Regions from separate parts of the Kitasatospora sp. NPDC057936 genome, predicted to be linked through region 1. Evidence: riboswitches for the same ligand, from Rfam matches in the RefSeq annotation. Region 1 holds a riboswitch; the other holds the start of a gene.
What was found. A riboswitch is a leader RNA that binds a small molecule or an ion and turns the genes downstream of it on or off. The one in region 1 is predicted to bind magnesium.

Region 1 (4,043 bases):
GCGCGGTCGTCGCGTCGGCCATGTGCGCGATGCCGAAGTCGGTGAGGATGACGCGCTCGTCCATCAGCAGGACGTTGTCCGGCTTGAGATCGCGGTGGACGATCCCCGCCGCGTGCGCCTGCTGGAGCGCCTTGAGCATCGCGACGCCGATCTCGGCCACCCGCCGCGTCGGCAGCGCGCCGTCCCGGCCGAGCAGCGCGGCGAGCGAGGCGCCGGTCACGTACTCCATGACGATCACGGGCGCGCCCTCGTGCTCGACCACGTCGTGCACGGTGATGATGCCCGGGTGGTTGAGCCGCGCGGCGGCGAGCGCTTCGCGCAGCGTGCGCTGGAGGAGCTGCTCGCGGTGCTCGTCGTCGACGCCGGCCGGCAGGAGCACCTCCTTCACGGCGACGTCCCGCCCGAGGGTCTCGTCGCGCCCCCGCCACACGCGGCCCATGCCGCCCTGCCCGATGAGGTCGTGGAGCCGGTACCGACCCCCGACGACTGCCCCGTTCGATGCTGTCACGGGCCCATACCTTAGTGGCGTGCCGCTGTCCCCGGACACGCCGCGGTACAGACCCGTCGGTCCGGGCCTATCCGTCCGGGCCCGCCGGCACGGCCCGGTCCGCGGGAAGCCGCTTGGTCATAAATTGGGTATCGCGCACCAGTTCGGGACTGCTAGCGTCCTCGACGTGGCAAAGCTGAACCAGATCATCGCCGTCGAAAAAGGCGTCAAGTCCAAGTCCTTCCAGGAGCTGACCCAGGCCCACCAGGACCTGCAGAAGCCCGCGCTGCTGGCCGGGATCTCCCGCACCTACCAGCCCAAGGACGAGGAGGGCGAGCAGCTGCCGCCGGAGTCGACCCGGGTGCAGCTCAAGGCCGAGGACATCCTGCGGTCCACCTCGACGACCCTCACCCGGCTGTTCGACGTGACGGCCACCAAGGACTGGGCCAACCTCGGTGCCCGCGCCGACGTGGTGGTGGACGGCCAGGTGCTGCTCGCCCAGGTGCCCGTCCCGTACCTGCTCTTCCTGGAGAAGCAGCTCACCGACCTGTTCACCTTCGTGCGCAAGCTCCCGGTGCTGGACGCCTCCGAGTCGTGGAACCTCGACCCGTCCACCGACTCGTGGAAGACCGAACCGGTGCGCACCATCCGGACCAAGAAGGTGCCGCGCAACCACGTCAAGGCCGAGGCCACCGAGAAGCACCCGGCCCAGGTCGAGGTCTACTACGAGGACGTCCCGGTCGGGTACTGGACGACCGTCAAGTTCTCCGGCGCCCTGCCCGCCCGGCGCGTGAACGAGCTCGCCGAACGGGTGGAGAAGCTCCAGCAGGCGGTCAAGTTCGCCCGCGAGGAGGCCAACGCCGTGGAGGTCACCGACCAGCGCGTGGGCGACGCCGTCTTCGGCTACCTGTTCAGGTAGCCTCCTGATCACCCGTCCGGGGAGCCGGGCGGGTGCACCGAACGGCGCCGAGAACCCTCCGGGAGACCGGATGGGGGCGCTCGCGCGGTGCGAAAAAGCTGACACTGATGTTGAAGCTGACCCAGGGGTCACAGTGGAGGTTCAAATCCTCCCCCCGGCACCACCGGCCGGGGTAGCCCAAGCCAGGCAGAGGCGGGCCCCGTCAAACTCAGACTCTCGCTCCAGTCTCAGCATTCGCCGCCGAACACCGGATCGACCGGGTGCGGACGAACATCGACGAATGCAGGTTCAAGTCCTGCCTGTGCCGCTCCGTGGCACGGTAGTTCAACGGCAGAACGCGTCGGTTTCAATCTGATCCGCGGCCCTTAAACGTGCCGGTGTGAGCAATTGGGCGGCACACAGGGGCCCGGGAGCAGGCTACGCTCCCGGGTCCTCTCGCCTTCCCGGCCCCCGCGTACGCCTCCGCTCGCGCGCGCCCCGACGCGCGCCCGGCGGCTCCCCCGCTGGTCGGGGCGGGGTCAAGCTCAGGTCAAGGGTTATGCCGGAGGGATGGCAAGGCCCTATCCTGTCAAGGATTCGAAAAGACACCTCGTTCGGTGAGGCGTCTTCACGGACACAGGCCACTGATCCCACCCGTCGAGAGACGCTCCGGATCAGGACAGGTCTCCCCGGCCCAAGGGGTGACCCCAAGTGGCTTCCCCGCCCGAACCGGCCGGGGACACGCCGTGGAGTGCCAAAGCTCTGACGAGTTGGGGTGCATCGGGCGGTGACGTCCGTCCGCCCTGCCATGCCGCCGCGGCGCCGGATCGCGGCCGAGATCGGGAGGGGGCGTGATGGACGGAAGTCCTGGCCATAGTCGGCCCTTCACCGTTTCGTTCCCGCCGTCCTTCTTCCGCTGCTCCAGGCGGCTCCTCCTTCCCTGACCTGCCGGGTCCGCTCCGCTTCCCCCCTCGCGTCCACGTGACGCGGGAGGCCCCTGCGCGCGCCCGGTGAGCCCTGCGGTCAAGGTTGGCAGCGCCATGCCACCGGGCGGCCCGATGTCCCGTCCTGCCGGGGCAAGGGGGGTTTCTCCATGGCCACCACCACGCTGTTCTCGTCCGCCACGGCGCGCCTTCGCGACCGCACGGTCGAAGCCGAGCGCCGCACCACCGTCACCAAGGCCGTCCGCTCGTCGCTCGTCTCGCTCGCCGGGCTGGTCGGCGGCCCGGTCACCAACCAGGCCGGCGAGGAGGTGGGCCGCGTCGTCGACGTCGTCGCCCGCCTCTACGGGCCGGAGCCCTACCCGCCCGTCACCGGCCTGATCATCCGCATAGGCCGGCGCCGCGCGTTCATCGCGGCGACCGCCGTCGAGCGGATCCACACCTGCGGAGTGCGGCTGCGCACCTCCCGCGTCGACCTGCGCGAGTTCAACCGCAGGCCCGGCGAGGTGCTGCTCGCCCGTGACGTGATGGACCACCAGCTCGTCGACGTCGACGGCGTCCAGGTCACCCGCGCCGCCGACCTCTACCTCGCCCCGCTCGCCGCCCGCACCGTCCTGGTCGGCGTCGACGTCTCGCTGCCCACCCTCCTGCGCCGCCTCGGCCCGCGCCGCTGGCAGATCCGCCCCACCCCGGACGGCGTCCTGGACTGGCAGTCCGTCGCCCCCTTCGGCGAGCAGGCCACCCACGGCCCCGCCGAGGTGCGGCTGCGCGCCTCCCGCTCCGCGCTGCACCGGCTGCGCCCGGCCGACCTCGCCGACATCCTGGAGGACCTCGGCCGCCACGAGCGCCAGCAGCTGCTCGGCTGGCTGGAGCCGGAGCACGCGGCGGACGCCCTGGAGGAGATGGAGCCCGCCGAGCTGGAGAACCTCCTGCGCGAGGCGCCGCCCGAGCACGCCGCCCGGCTGGTCGACGAGATGGAGCCGGACGAAGCCGCCGACGCCCTGCGCGACCTCAACCCGGGCGAGCGCGAGAACCTGCTGGCCCGGATGCCCGAGCCCGAGGCCGCCGAGCTGCGCTCCCTGCTCACCCACCGCGAGGGCACGGCCGGCGGCGCGATGACCACCCTGCTCGTCACCGCCGAGTCCGCCCAGACCGTCGGCGAGGTGCGGGCCGAACTCGCCGCGCAGGCCGAACACCGCACCGACATCGACGCGGTGACCGTCCTCGACGACGACGGCGTCCTGGTCGGCGACATCCCGCTGTTCGACCTCGCCGTCGCCGAGGACACCACCGTGATCGCCGACCTGGTCGCCTGGCGGGCCCAGTTCGGCCCGCCGGTGACCGTCCGCCCCGACACCCGCCTCGCCGAGGCAGCCCACCACCTGGTCGCGGCCCGCGCCACCTCCCTGCTCGTGGTCGACGACACCGACCGCCCCCTCGGCCGGGTCCTGGCCGACGACATCCTCGACTCGCTGCTCCCCGAGCGCGGGCGCCTGCACTTCCGGAGGCTCCTCAAGTGACCCGCGACCTCGACACCCGCCCCGGCGCCGACGCGTCCGCGGCCGCGCCGGCCGAGCCGCGGTCGTCCGCGCCCTCGCCCGGACGCCGAAGAGGCTTCCGCCGGATCGCCGCCGTCGCGATGGTGGCCGGTCCCGGGCTGGTCGCGGCCAACGCCGGCAACGACGCCGCCGGCATCGCCACCTACGCCAGCGCCGGC
Region 2 (4,043 bases), on a different contig from region 1:
GCCTCGTCGCGGCGCTGCGCGCTGCCGCCGAAGAGGTCCCCGGTCGTGATGTCGTCCGCCGCCTTGAAGTAGCCGGAGAGCGAGACCACGGCCGGGAAGGTCTGCGGGTGCACCATGCCGAGCTTGAGCGCGCAGTAGCCGCCCGTCGAGTCGCCGATCACGCCGAGGCTCCCGGTGCCGTCCAGGACCCGGTAGGAGGCGCGCAGGTCGGCCGGGACGTCCGTCGTGTAGTACGACTGCGCCTGCGGGCCGTTCGGGACGTCCTCGCACTCGCTGTCCCGGGGCATCGACGGCGACGGGCGCATCAGCACGAGCACGGCCGGCCGCATCGCGCCCTTCCGCAGCAGGTCGAGCTCGTACGCCGGGTAGCGCAGCTTGGTGACGAGGTTGGCGGCGTCGCCGGGGAAGCCGGTCATCACGAGCAGCGCGGGGAACTGCCGGTGCTCGCCGCCCGGCTGGAAGTACTGCGGCGGCAGGTAGACGTAACCGTCGGTGCTCAGACCGGTCGTCCCGCCGGGGATGCGGACCTTGTCGAGCCGCCCGATCTGCGCCGGGTCGCGGCTGCCCGCCGGGGCGCCGGTGATGTCCGCCGTGCCGAGCACCTGGATCCCGGCGGGCGAGCGGGCGGGCCCGGTGCCGGTCGTCCCGGCGCCGCTGGTCCCCGTACCGCTCGCCCCCGCACCGCTCGTCCCCGTAGCGCTCGGGGTGGCTCCGGCGCCCTGGATCACGGCCGCCCCGCGATCGTGCCCCAGCAGGTCGGACCAGCTGCTGTAGAAGACGAAGTAGTCGTTCACCGCGAGCCCCAGCGTGGCGACCAGCGCCAGCTGCGTGAGCACGATCGTGCCGAGCCGCAGGAACATCGCCGGCCAGCTCCGGACGGCCAACTTCGGCCACACCCACAGCGTGCCGAGCACCGTGGCCACGGTGAACAGCGCCGTCAGCGCGAGCAGCTTGTGACTGGTGAGTCCCATGGTCCGGCCTCCCCTACCACTGTGGACCACCGGTCCCGGATCCACAGCGCCTCCCACCCACCGTAATCGGATGGCACCCGAACGTCATGCGCTCCGGGGAGGGCGTTCGTACCGGGAGTTCGCCGGGAGTTCGTGTCAGAAGTTCGACAAAGGTGTCGAGGATCGCCCGGTTCCGGGCTATGCTTTCGGGTGTTTGAAAAGGCACCTCGTTCGGTGAGGCGTCTTCACGGACACAGGCCACTGACCCGACGACGTCGAGAGACGCCCAGGTTCAGGACAGATCTTCCCGACCTAAGGGTTGATCCCAAGTGGCTTCCCCGCAGTGCCCGTTGCGGCCGGGGATTACGCCGTGAAGTGCCAAAGCTCTGACGAGTTGGGGTGAGCCGGCGGCCCGGGGGGCAGGTTGGCGAGCTCCTGCCGAGTCGATGAACGCACCGCCCGTGGTGCGTCCGACCGGAAGGAGGCGATCGCATGGACAGCAGTAGTAGTAGTCCGGGCCACAGTCGGCCCCGTTCCCGCATGCCCGAGCACGCCTCCGGCAGACGCTGAACCCCCTTATCCCACCGTGCTTCTGACGTTTCGTCAGCGCATGCGCACACCACCGTGCCCGCGCGGCCCCGCATCGGACGGCCGCCCCGGGTCGCGGTGCCGTGCCCGCAGGGGGTCACCGTCGCACGCCGCCAGGCGGGCCCGCGCGTCAACCCGCCAACCCCACGCCACGCCCGGCCGGGGCATGCCCTCGCACGCCCGCCGACCGTTGAACCCGAGGTGAGTCGCCATGTCCGTCGCCGCTTTCTTCCACCCCACCACCACCCGGACCGTTCCGCCCCGCGGCCTGCGCGCCGCCCTCGCCGGCGTCCTCGGCCGGATCGCCGCGGGCCCCATCGCCGCGGGCTCGATCACCGCGGGCCCGATCGACGACACCGTGCTCCGGGCCATCGGTTCGCAGGCCCCGGCCGGGCCGCCGATGCGCCTGCGGGCCCGCTGGGAGGCCGTCACCGCCGCCGACGGGACGGCAGGGCTGTGCGCCCGCTGGCACGCCGAGAGCTGACCGCCCGTCCGCCCCTGCCACCCACTCCACCAGCAGAATCACGCCGAAGGAAGTCCCGTCATGGCCGTCCGCTACCCCCGGCTCGACGTCATCTTCTCCGACCACCGGGCCGCCCTCCGCGCCGTCACGACGGCGAGCGCCCCCGCGGCCAAGGCCGCCCCCGCCGTTCCCGCCGCCCCCGCCGAGCGCGTCCCCGCACAGGCCGGTTCCGTCCGGGCCGCCACCGTCCGGGCCATCCGCCCGCAGGCCGGGGACGACACCCCGCCGAACGGGCTGGCGATCGACCCCGAGCAGCGCGTCGCCACCGTGAACGGCCGCGAAGTCGACCTCACCTTCATGGAGTTCGAGCTGCTCGCCCACCTGGTCGCCAACCCCCTGCGGGTGCACAGCCGCCGCCAGCTGATGGAGAGCGTGTGGGGCCGCCCCGACAACGGCGACACCCGCACCATCTCCACCCACATCGCCCGGATACGCCGCAAGCTCGGCCCCGGGCACCGGCCCACCCTCGCGACCGTCCGCCAGGTCGGCTACAAGTACGACCCCCGGCTGGCCGCCGCGGCCTGACCCATTTCGCCAACTCACCGTCACCACGGCCACGATGAGGTTTCCGATGACTCCCGGCAAGCTGCTCCCGCGGCGCGGCGAGGCGGCGGGGCTGCTCGTCGTCCTGACGCTGCTCGTCCTCGAAGGCCTCGCGCTGAACGAGGCCTCGGACCCGGACCGGCCGGTGATCGGCGCCGCCCTCATCGGGTCCGCCGCCACCGGTCTGCTGCTCGTCGGCGTGCTGCTCGTCGGCCGCCGCCTGGCGGCCCGGCGGAGGCTCCCGCTGCCTCCGCCGGGCCCGGACGGCCCCGTCTACAGCACCCGCGCCCTGGAGGGCTTCCCGATGGAGGCCGTCCGCCCGCTGCTGCTCACCGAGGACGGGCCGCAGCTCAACCAGCTCTACGCGGCCTGGGTGCTCGCCCTCGGCGGTCACACCGCGCCGTGGATCGCCCGCCGACTGGACCTGCCCGTCCCGACCGTCCGGATCCTCGTGGACGCCGTCCGCGAGCGGCGCCGGGGACCGCATCGGCCCGGCGCCAACCCGCCTCCGTCCCAGCACCGTTGACGACCACACCCGCCAACTCCCGCCCCCTGCACCGCACCACGAGAGGAACCCTTCGGTGATCACCGCCCTGGACCACGTCCAACTCGCCGCCCCACCCGGCAGCGAGGCCATGCTGCGCGCCTTCTACGGCGACATCCTGCAGATGGCCGAGCTCCCCCGCCCGGCCTCGCTCGCCGCACGCGGCGGGTGCTGGTTCGCCGCCGACGGTGGCCGCGTCCGGCTCTACCTGGGCATCGAGGACGCCTTCCGGCCGACCGCCAAGGCCCACCCCGGCCTGGTCGTCGACGAGATCGACGCCTTCGCGAGCCGGCTGGAGAGCTCCGGCGCGCTGGTCGTGTGGGACACCTCGCTGCCGCCGAACCGCCGCTTCTACACCCAGGATCCGGTCGGCAACCTGCTGGAGTTCGTCGAACAGCAGCCCGCGCCCACCCCTGCACAGCCGACCGGATCATCCAAGGAGCCTTCGTACCGGTGAAGGCAACCAGGCGAAACCGCAGGCTCCTTGAGGTCTCCTTGCCCGTATCCGGCTTCTACACCCGCGACCCGGGCGCGGCGGTGGCCCCGCCGCGCCCGGCGTTCGCCTGGGCGACCAGGTACGGCACCATCCCGCGCTCCGCCAGCGCCGTCCGCCAGGCGTCCCGCGCGAGCGCCAACTCGCCCGGGGCCCCGGCGTCCCCGCCCTCGGCCGCCCGCGAGCGCGAGGCCGCGGCGGCCAGCCCGATCCCGCCCGCCAGCGCACTCACCAGCGCCACCCCGGCCGCGACCCACCCGGCACCGACCAGCGCCCCGCCCAGCACCTCCGAGTCGTCGGCCAGCCCGAGCGCGTAGCCGAGCAGCAGGAAGATCCCGGCCGCGGCCCCGGAGACGAGCGGCACGATCACCGCCAGCACCCCCAGCCACCCCGAGGCCCGCT

Region 2: another riboswitch for magnesium. It lies ahead of ACFVU9_RS31265 (hypothetical protein); the one in region 1 lies ahead of ACFVU9_RS01555 (magnesium transporter MgtE N-terminal domain-containing protein).

What each region holds. Positions count from the first base shown of each region.
Region 1 is NZ_JBHVPD010000002.1:88,671-92,713, forward strand. Features, by position in the region: gene ACFVU9_RS01545 (serine/threonine-protein kinase) at 1-508, opposite strand, end outside; gene ACFVU9_RS01550 (hypothetical protein) at 675-1,406, shown strand; M-box (ykoK) riboswitch at 1,988-2,167, shown strand; gene ACFVU9_RS01555 (magnesium transporter MgtE N-terminal domain-containing protein) at 2,479-3,846, shown strand; gene ACFVU9_RS01560 (NRAMP family divalent metal transporter) at 3,843-4,043, shown strand, end outside.
Region 2 is NZ_JBHVPD010000073.1:32,628-36,670, forward strand. Features, by position in the region: gene ACFVU9_RS31260 (alpha/beta hydrolase) at 1-971, opposite strand, end outside; M-box (ykoK) riboswitch at 1,170-1,356, shown strand; gene ACFVU9_RS31265 (hypothetical protein) at 1,750-2,022, shown strand; gene ACFVU9_RS31270 (winged helix-turn-helix domain-containing protein) at 2,083-2,586, shown strand; gene ACFVU9_RS31275 (hypothetical protein) at 2,633-3,130, shown strand; gene ACFVU9_RS31280 (glyoxalase) at 3,186-3,605, shown strand; gene ACFVU9_RS31285 (hypothetical protein) at 3,661-4,043, opposite strand, start outside.